3 regions of the Actinopolymorpha singaporensis genome follow, and region 1 is predicted to be linked to each of the others. Evidence: riboswitches for the same ligand, from Rfam matches in the RefSeq annotation. Region 1 holds a riboswitch; each other region holds the start of a gene.

Region 1 (3,265 bases):
GAAGCCCATCGGGCGCGGCCGCGGCGCTGCCGGGGGTCGCGGGATCGGCGTTCCGGCCATTGTGTGCGGCGGTGGTACGCCGGCCACCGGCGCCGGGAGCCGCCTCCTGCCCGGTGGTCCGGATCGCGGCGAGAACCCTGTCGCGCAGCTGCTCCGGAGGCTCGGTGGCGGTCGCCGCGGCGAGCTCGGCCGCGACGGCACCCAGCTGGCGTACCTCCTCCCGGCAGGTCGCGCAGGTGGCCAGGTGCGCCTCGAACTCGCGCAGCTCCGGCTCGGGCAGCGCGTCGAGTACGTACGGCGGAGCCAGCGAGTGGAGGTCGGGCCGGTCGGGCTGCTCGGCCACGCCGGAGGCGGTCGTCATCGCGGCGCCCCCAGCTCCACGCCGCCGATGCAGTCGCGGAGCCGGACCAGCCCGTCCCGCATGCGTGTCTTGACCGTGGCCAGGTTGGCGCCGAGGTGCTCGGCGACCTCGCGGTAGTTGTACCCCACGTAGTAGGCGAGGGTCACCGCCTGCCGCTGGAGGTCGGTGAGGGAACCCAGACAGCGGCGGACCTGCTCCTGCTCCAGGCTCGCCGTCACCTCCTCGACCACCTGGTCGTAGGAGGGGGAGTTGTCGCCGGCCGCGGCCCGGCGTTCGCGGTCGGTGGACGCCTGCTCGGACCGGACGCGGTCGACGGCCCGGCGGTGGGCCAGCGTGGCCGCCCACGTGCGTACCGAGCCGCGGGACGGGTCGAACCGGGACGCCGTACGCCAGATCTCGACGAACACCTCCTGGCTCACCTCCTCCGCGTGCGAGGGGTTGCGCAGCACGCGGCGGACGACGCCGAACACCTGCGGGGCCAGCAGGTCGTACAGCGCGCCGAAGGCCTCCTCGTCGCCCCGGGCCACCCGGGGGACGAGGTCGCCGGCGGTCGGCGACGGGTCACCGACCGGTCGCGGTGGTCTGGGCGCCTCGTTCATCGGGTCCATCTTCGCGTGCACCGCCGACCGTGATGCGGAGGGGGCCGACAGGACGGACGAACGCCCCGACCGCCGCAGCAGTCGGGGCGTTCACCTTGGTGAAGCGGTCAGGCTCAGCCGAGGCGGAGCCGCTCGTTCGGGAAGATCAGGTTGGGGTTGCTCCCGACCAGCTTCCGGTTGAGCTTCCACAGCGCCCGCCAGCCGCCGTCGACACCCTGCGCCTGCGCGATGGTCGACAGGGTGTCGCCCGGACGGACGACGTACCTGGCGCCGGTGGCCGCGTGCCGGGAGTGCGTGGACCTGGCCACGATCTTCGGCCGGGAGGTGCCACGCGAGGAGCGGGTGCTGTGCTGCTTGCGCTCCTGCGTCTGGGCGCGCGTGTTCGGGCTGCCGCCCTTGTCGCCGGAGCCGAGGCCGAGCTTGGCCGAGCATGCAGGCCAGGCGTTCCAGCCCTGCACCTTCAGGACCTTCTCGGCGATGGCGATCTGCTGCCACTTGCTGGCGTAGTCGGCGCGGGAGGCGTACTTGCCGCCACCGAAGCCGGTCCAGGTCGAACGGGTGAACTGCAGGCCGCCGTAGAAGCCGTTGCCGGTGTTGATGTGCCAGTTGCCGCTGCTCTCGCACTGGGCGAGGCGCTCCCACGTGTCGGTGCTGGCGGCGTGGGCCGGAGCGGCCATTCCGACCACGGGGACGGCGGCGGCGATACCGGTGACGGCGGCGGTCTGCGTGACGCGCTTGGCGACGGTCTTCGAACGACTGGCGCCGCGGTGCTTTGCCTGATAGGCCATGAGATCGGTTCCCTCCCGTCGCCTGCGGAGTTAGCTGTCGGATTCGGGCGAGAGGAAGTGCCCGGCCGCCGAGGCGGCTTCACCCCAGGACCCGTCACCGGGTCCGTATGTGGTTCCTCCGTCTCCGCCCGATGGAAGTACCGGGTCTGACGACACCGCCGGGCGGAGCTAGGCGAAGCGGGTCGTAGCCGCCCCCCTGTCGGCGCGACCGGCAATGACTGTACGACGTGATCGTTTCGTTGCCAACCTGATCCAGAGGATTCACCGAAGTCGCGACCGTCCTTTGTTTACCACGATGAAGTGGGTGCGACCCGGCCGACGATGACCCGACGACGAGCTGACGATGCCGTCCGCGCGCCGGCCGAGATTGCTGCGACAGAAGGCAAAACCGCTGGTGACGGGGTTGCAGGCGATGGTGTGACGGCCATGACGACTGCGGTTGCTTGGCCGGTGACCGGCCCGCCGCGCCAGGCTGTGCGAGCGGTCGGCGACGCGGTCTTACCAGGTCCGCGGCGCGCCGGAATTTCTCGCTGTGGTTGACGAAGAACGGCTCCGAGGGCGCGGGCTTTCGTCGTCTCCGCGTGGCGAACGGGTGTTCGGGCGCGGGTCTCGCTAGCGTTCGGGACACGATGCCCGACACCACCATCAGGTTCCTGCACTCCGGCGACTGGCAGCTCGGGATGATGCGCCGGTTCCTCGGCCCGGAGGCGCAGGCTCGTTACGGCCAGGCGCGCGTCGACGCGATCGAACGCATCGGCGCGGTGGCCGCCCGTACCTCCGCGGCGTTCGTCGTGGTGGCCGGTGACGTGTTCGACGCCAACCAGGTCGACCGGAAGGTCGTGTTGCGGGCGTGCGAGGCGCTGCGGGCCCTCACCTGCCCGGTCTATCTGCTGCCGGGCAACCACGACTCGCTGGAGCCGGGTTCGGTGTGGGCGAGCCCGATGCTGGCCGCGCACCTGCCGTCCCACGTCGAGGTGCTGCGCGACTCCGACCCCCGCACGCCCGCTCCTGGTGTCGAGGTGGTCGGTGCCCCGTGGCGTACCCGCCGGCCACTGCGCGACCCGGTGGCAGACGTGCTCGACGCCGACCCGCCCGCGGAGGGCGTGGTGCGGGTCCTCGTCGGCCACGGCCAGACGGACAGCCTCGCCCCGGACGTCGGCGAGCCGGCTCTGGTACGCCTGCGGACGCTGGAGGAGGCGCTCGCCGCCGGCCGGATCCACTACGCCGCGCTGGGCGACCGGCACTCGCGTACGTCCGTCGGCGAGTCGGGCCGGATCTGGTACGCCGGCACTCCGGAGCCGACGCGCCCAGAGGAGGAACACCCCGGTGACGTGCTCCTGGTCGAGCTGTCCACCGGCCCGGGAGGCTCCACCTGCACCGTCAGCCCTGAACGCGTGGGCACCTGGCGGCTGCTCTCCCGGGTGGTCGAGGTGGACGGCGACAGCTCCCTCGACGCGCTCGACCGCTGGCTGGGCGAGCAGCCGGACAAGGCGCGCACCGTCGTACGCCTCGGCGTC
Region 2 (3,265 bases), 2.1 Mb from region 1:
TACTCGACGGACTTACCCGGGCGCGGCGCGTGGATGACCATGCCGTTGCCCGCGTAGATGCCCACGTGGTGACGGTCGCTGTAGAAGAGCACCAGGTCACCGATCCGCAGCTGGGACTTGGAGATCTTGGTGGAGATGGCGTACTGCGAACGCGAGGAGTGCGGCAGGGAAACGCCCGCTGCTCCCCACGCGCCCATGGTGAGGCCGGAGCAGTCCCAGCTGTTGGGGCCGGCCGCACCGAAGACGTACGGCTCACCGAGCTGGGCCTTGGCGAACGCCAACGCGGTCGCGCCGCGGCCGCTGGAGGGCGCGGGAGCGGGAGCAGGTGCGGGACCCGGGTTGGACGGGGGGCCGGACTTCGGCGTGGTGCGGCTGCCACCGCCGGTGCTGCGCGTCGAACGAGCCGCCGCCTTCTCCCGCGCGGCCTGCTCGCGGGCGGCCTTCTCGCGGGCCGCGCGCTCGGCGGCCTCGATGCGCCGCTTCTGCTCGGCGGTCAGGCGATCGAGCAGGGCCTTCGCCTCGGCAGCGTTGCGGAGCGCGGTCTTCCGGCGGGCGTCGGCCTGGCTCTTGGCCTCGCGGTAGCTCGCGAGCTCCGCCGACCGGGCCGCACGCTGCTCGGCGAGCCGCTTCTGGCTTTCCTGCAGCTGCCGGAGCATGTCGCCCTGCTGGGCGTCGACGACCTTGACCGTGCGCATCCTGGCCAGGTATTCGTCCGGGTTCTTCGACACCGCGAGCTGAGCGGTCATGTCGACGTTGCCGGCGCGGTACTGGGCAGCGGCGAACTGTCCGATGTCGCCACGCAGAGCGCTCACGCGCTGCTGCTGGCGGGTGACGTCGGCGTCGAGGCTGCGCACCCGGCGGTTGATGGCCGTCATCTTGTCACCCAGCTCGTTGGCCTGCTCGGTGACCTTCTCGGCCTTCGCGTACAGCTCGTTGACCTGCTGGCGGACCTCACCGATGCTTCGCGTCGACGGCTCGGCGTAGCTGCTCGAACCGGGGAGCGCGACCAGAGCGGCCAGGGTCGCCGTGGTGGTGCCGACGACGAACAACGCGCGCCCTGACCGGGCCCTGCGGGTTGTCACAGGCGGTGCCTTTCTTCCTCAACGCCTACCGGGTGAGCTGACGGGTTCGGGCCGGGAAGTTGCCCTACGGCGGGTCCGGCGGTCAACGTGCGACCGTCGCGCCTGCCGATTCACCCCAGAAAACACGTGGTTCCCCGGCTCCCCGCAGGACTGATCCACGGTGGATCAACCCAACAGGGACTAAGCGAGACATCTGCGTCGACCCGGACGGCCGACTCAAACTGGACAGATATCTGATGGAGACCATAGTGACCAGTCCGTGATCAATCAACACCGGCACCCCTGAGAAGTTGTCCGGGAATTCGGCATCTCGCAAGGTTTGTTCCCGCTACGCGGGATCACCTCGGCATACGGGCTGGTCACAGCGTTGCGCAGAGGTTCAGCCGGGCGGAGGCACAGTGCGCACGCCCGACCGCGGTCGGCGGTGGAAAGCCGGAACGCGACCTCGCACGGACGCGCCACCTCACCATCACGAGTACGCAGGACGTCGGGCGGTCGGGGTTCCCGGCCGGATCGGCACACACAGCCGCTGCAACGGCAGGTCGCCCGCGTAATGATCACAGTCTGGAAACGAAGTCCGGACACAAGCCCGGAAGGCGGCTACGCTGCAGCACCGAAATTCCGGTACGGATCGCTAAGCTAGCCGACCGGTGACCCCCTAGAAAGATGAGGCTGTAACTGTGATCATCCTCGGCATCATCCTCACGATCCTGGGCTTCGCCCTGGGAATCTCGATCCTCTCGACCATCGGCATCATCCTGCTGGTCATCGGAGTGGTGCTGTTCATCCTGGGCGCCATCGGACGTCCGGTCGGCGGCCGGAAGGTCTGGTTCTGACCCGAATCAATCTGTGAGCCAACCGGCTCTCCCGGCAGTAGCTGGGCGACCGGGTTCGGCCGTTGCGCTGGCAGCCTTCCTTCGGGAAGGCTGCCAGCGACGTGTTTTCCGGCCACAGTGAAGGAGCTCCGCCGATGGCGTTGATGCGTTGCGACTTCTTCTCCGAGGCACTGGAGCTCAGCACCTCGATGACGGTGATCCTGCCGCAGGAGACGAGCACCCAGATCGGGATGTCCGGCGCCGCGCGCGCGGGCGGTGCCCCTGTGCTCTACCTGCTGCACGGCCTCAGTGACGACGACACCATCTGGCTGCGGCGTACGTCCATCGAACGCTACGTCTCCACGCTCGGCCTCGCGGTCGTCATGCCTGCAGTGCACCGCAGCTTCTACGCCGACGAGGCGCACGGCAACCGTTACTGGACTTTCCTGTCGGAGGAGCTTCCCTCCCTCGTCGACCACTTCTTCAAGGTGTCCACCCGTCGCCAGGACACGTTCGTCGCGGGCCTGTCGATGGGCGGGTACGGCGCCGTCAAGTGGGCCTTGCGCCAGCCGGAACGCTTCGCGGCGGCGGCCAGTCTCTCCGGGGCGCTCGACGTGGCCAACCCCGGTATGCGGCAAGGCCGGCCCGAACTCATGGACCGGGTCTTCGGCGAAGATGTCCGCGGCACCGACAACGACCTGCTGTGGCTGCTGGAGCAGGCCGCGAAGTCGGGCCGACAACTACCGGCTCTGCACGTGTCGTGTGGCACCGAGGATCACCTGCTGGCCCACAACCACGCGTTCGTCGACACCGCCCGCCGCCTGGACGTACCCGTCACGGTGGAGTACGAGCCCGGCGAGCACGAGTGGGGCCTGTGGGACCGCAAGATCCAGGACGTGCTCCGCTGGTTGCCGCTGTCCTGACGGCCTACTTGTAGTGCCTGGTGTAGCTCTCCTCGATCAGGTCGGCCCGCGACTGCAGCTGCTTCTGCAGCCGGCCGAAGACCGCCCCCACCGACACGGTGGGGGAGTACAGCTTCTGCAGGCCGACGTCCATCATGTAACCGGCGTTGGAAACCAGGGGACGAACGAGGTCCTGCGGCTTGGTCTTCGGTAGTTGCCGAAGCGCCGTGGAGAACTTGTCGTCCTGCCTGGTCAGCGCCACCAGCTTGGGATCGCTCTGAGCCGCCTTCACCACCGGCATGTAACCGCTGGCCATCGTCCACTGTGCAGACTTGGCCGGCTGCGCGAGGAAACGCAGGAACGCGAACGCAGCCTGCTTGCGCTCGGCCGGGGCATTCCGCAGGATCCCGAACCCGCTGCCCCCGGTGGGGCAGCCGAACCTACCCTCGTGCTCGGGCAGGAAACC
Region 3 (3,265 bases), 230 kb from region 1:
GTCTGGGTGTGTGAGCCGACCCCGATCAGTCGTTCCATCTGCGCCTGGCTGGGCGGCACCAGGACGACGATGTACTGGTCCCAACTGCTCCCCCACACCTCCGACACCCGCCGTACGGCAAGATCGGCGGTTCGGGCGAAGCGGCGAAGCTGGTCCAGGTGGCCTGAGCCCGCCACCATGCTGTGCTCACCGTGGACGACCTCGATCCGTTCGGTCATCCACAGTGGCAGGGACGAATCGGTTCCCTGTCCTTCCCGGTCGCCGGCGACGTAGCCGACCCCGTCCCGGTCGACGAACGCCATCCGCAGCGTGGTCCTCCATGGCTGGGTGTCGCCGCTCGCGAGGCGGAAGGACAGTTCGACCGAGGCGACCCAGGCGGAGGGACCAAGCGCGGCCCGCCGGGCAGGAGTGAGCCCCCGCGAGTCGACGACCGGTGTGCCGAACCGCACCTGGCGCACCCGCATCCGCTGCAGGTTGTCGAAGAGGTCGGCGGCTGTGGCGGCGTAGGAACCGGCCCGTGGATCGACCGTGGCGAGGTACGCGCGCCGGTCGTTCGCCCGGATCGCGGCGCTTTGGCGGGCGAGCAGTTCCCCGGCCACCGCGACACGCTGGGCAGTGAGGTGCCCACCCCGGGCGGCGACCGTGGGCCGGACCTCCGGGATGGAGCCGCCGGCCGGGTACGGGGCGCCGACGGAGTTCATCAGTGCGCCGGCCGCGGACGGAACGGCCGATCCGGTGGCCACTGCCACAGCGGACGCGAACGCTCCGGACACCAGCAGAACGCCGGCGACGAGAACGGCGAGGGCCTGCCCGACGAACCGTCGGCGCCGAGCGGCCCGACGGCGTACCCGCTGCGGAGAGTCGCCGATCACACCCGCATCGTACGGAAAATGGTCGCCGCCTATCCTGCTGAACGAGGAGAGGCGGCGAGTGAACAGCTTTGGGCCGGCAGGAAACAGTGTGGGAGCTTATCCGGGCCGCACGGCGCCGGCGTACGGCATGTAGCGCATCGGGAGGTATTCGACGCCCTTGCCGGGGCGGGGAGCGTGGATGACCATGCCGTTTCCGGCGTACAGGCCCACGTGGTGCCGGTCGGAGTAGAAGAGCACCAGGTCACCGGGCTGCAGCTGCGAACGGGACACCTTGGCCGACATGGCGTACTGCGACCTGGAGGAGTGCGGAAGGGACACCCCCGCCTGCCGCCAGGCCATCATCGTCAGACCGGAACAGTCCCAACTGCTCGGGCCCGCGGCGCCGAAGACGTAGGGCTCTCCCAACTGGGCACGGGCGAATGCGAGGGCGGTGGCGCCCCGGCCGCTGCCGGACGGAAGCGGAACGCGCTCCTGGCTGCGGGAGGACCGCTGTGCGGCCTGCTCGCGGGCCTGGTCGGCAGCCTGCACCCGGCGCCGCTCGGCGGCGGTGAGCCGGTCGAGGACGGCCTTGGCCTTGGCGACGTTGGCGTCGGCCTGCTTTTTGCGGGCCTTCGCGGCGTCGCGGGCCTCGCGAAGGCGGGTCAGCTCCGCCTGACGGGCCGCCTTCTGCTCCGACAGGCGCTTCTGCTCCGACTGCAGCTGCTTGAGGAGATCGTCCTGCTGGCCCGCGAACGCCTGCGCGGTGCTCATCTGGGCGATGTATTCCTTCGGATCCTGGGCGACCAGGAGCTGCACCGTGCTGTCGACGGCACCCGCACGGTATTCGGTGGCGGCGAACTGGCCGATCTGGCCACGCAGCGAGTCCAGGCGCTTCTGCTGCCGGGCCACGTCCACGTCGAGCTTGCCGACGCGGCGGTCGATTACCTTCGTCTGGTCGTTCAGCTCGTTGGCCTGCTCGGCGGCCTTCTCCGCCTGCGCGTAGAGGTCGTCGACCTGCTTGCGAACCTGGCCGATGTCGCGGCGGGGCTCGGCGTAACTGGCCCCGGGGACCGCGGCGATGAGCGCGACAGTGGCGGTGCCGACGGCGAGCAGCGCGCGCCCGGATGGGCAGGTGCGGCGGTTGGACATCGGGCGGTGAGCCCCTTCTCCTAGACGCCTACCGGGTCAGCTGACGGGTTCGGGCCGGGAAGCCGCCCTACGGTGGTCCAGCCGGTCCAACGTGACCGCCAGGGCCGCCGATTCACCCCGGGAAACCTGGGTCCCCGGCTCTCCTCCGGTTTGGCCGGCGGAGACTAAGCGGGTGCCCGCGTCGGCCGGGTGGCCGACTTACGCAGAACGGACACTTCGGGCGGCACTGTAGTGATCGCGCCCGAGGCTTTCAAATCCGACAGGCCCGTTGCGGAGGAGTCCACGGAAATCAGGGCACCGCGTTACCGGTCACGCCGACACGCGACAGCCGCCGATCCTGGCGATTTCCACACTCTTCGCTCCCGGCCACGTCCGGACCGTCACCGCGCGGCCTTCATCCCGTCCCGGTGTGGTGCCTCCGGCTCCGCCAGCCACGGCGGGTGCTCCGGTGACCAGAGGCCGGATTCGGCCAGCACCCGGAGGGCCTTCCGGTCCGCCTCGTCGAGCTCGAACCCCACCTCGCCGAACTCCGGCGGGGCGACTCCCGACGCCTCCAGCCACGCAGCGTCGACCGCGACCGGCTCCACCTGCGCCGGCGCCGGCCCGACGGGCTCGACGCCCACGGGCTCGATCGACGCGGGTGGCGCACCGAGAACGACCGCGACCACGCAGTCCTCGCAGTGTCGCTTCCGCACTGCGCAGCGATCGCACTGGATCCGCATGCTGCCCTCCGTCCGTCTCCCCGGCGTCCGTGCGCCCGGCACCTGGTGGCGCCTGTCTCGCGTCCGGACTCGCCGTTGCCGGAAACGTTAGACACGACCACCGACAGTGCCCTCGGACCAGCACGTGACCGGCGTCCGGACCGGCGTCCGGACCTGCGTCCGGACCGGCGTCCGGACCTGCGTCCGGACCAGACCCGAACCAGACCCGAACCAGGTCCCCTGGGCGGTACCACGGTCAGCGCGCGAGCAGGCGCACCAACGCGTCGGAGGCGACCGGACGCGCGCCGGAGCGGCGTACCCCGTCCACGATCTCCCGATCGCTCGACACGACCACGACAGGACGCCCCTCGGGCTCGGCCGCCACCAGCTGGCGGATCACGTCGTCGGCGCTGATCCCGGCCGGGCTGAACCGGACCCGCACGCCTCTCGGCGTGTTCAGCGGCGGCGGCACGGCGAGCTTCGCCCCGTCGAAGACGCAGGTCACCTCGGCGCCGGTGCGGGCCGCCACGCCGCCGAGCGCGGTCACCAACCGGGTCCGCTGGG

What was found. Region 1 has a riboswitch for cyclic di-AMP ahead of BLU27_RS23040 (LysM peptidoglycan-binding domain-containing protein). Riboswitches for the same ligand answer to the same signal wherever they lie in the genome.
Region 2: linked by a shared signal. The riboswitch ahead of BLU27_RS03895 (C40 family peptidase) and the one ahead of BLU27_RS23040 (LysM peptidoglycan-binding domain-containing protein) in region 1 are both predicted to bind cyclic di-AMP.
Region 3: linked by a shared signal. The riboswitch ahead of BLU27_RS24020 (C40 family peptidase) and the one ahead of BLU27_RS23040 (LysM peptidoglycan-binding domain-containing protein) in region 1 are both predicted to bind cyclic di-AMP.

What each region holds. Positions count from the first base shown of each region.
Region 1 covers NZ_LT629732.1:5,133,164-5,136,428, reverse strand. The annotation lists gene BLU27_RS23050 (anti-sigma factor) at 1-361, opposite strand, end outside; gene sigK (ECF RNA polymerase sigma factor SigK) at 358-960, opposite strand; gene BLU27_RS23040 (LysM peptidoglycan-binding domain-containing protein) at 1,074-1,748, opposite strand; cyclic di-AMP (ydaO/yuaA leader) riboswitch at 1,754-1,903, opposite strand; gene BLU27_RS23035 (metallophosphoesterase family protein) at 2,378-3,265, shown strand, end outside.
Region 2 covers NZ_LT629732.1:845,315-848,579, forward strand. The annotation lists gene BLU27_RS03895 (C40 family peptidase) at 1-1,082, opposite strand, end outside; cyclic di-AMP (ydaO/yuaA leader) riboswitch at 1,091-1,249, opposite strand; gene BLU27_RS29470 (hypothetical protein) at 1,763-1,918, shown strand; gene BLU27_RS03905 (alpha/beta hydrolase) at 2,053-2,820, shown strand; gene BLU27_RS03910 (ABC transporter substrate-binding protein) at 2,825-3,265, opposite strand, start outside.
Region 3 covers NZ_LT629732.1:5,361,717-5,364,981, forward strand. The annotation lists gene BLU27_RS24015 (hypothetical protein) at 1-872, opposite strand, end outside; gene BLU27_RS24020 (C40 family peptidase) at 969-2,000, opposite strand; cyclic di-AMP (ydaO/yuaA leader) riboswitch at 2,011-2,170, opposite strand; gene BLU27_RS30010 (hypothetical protein) at 2,381-2,695, opposite strand; gene BLU27_RS24030 (NYN domain-containing protein) at 2,958-3,265, opposite strand, start outside.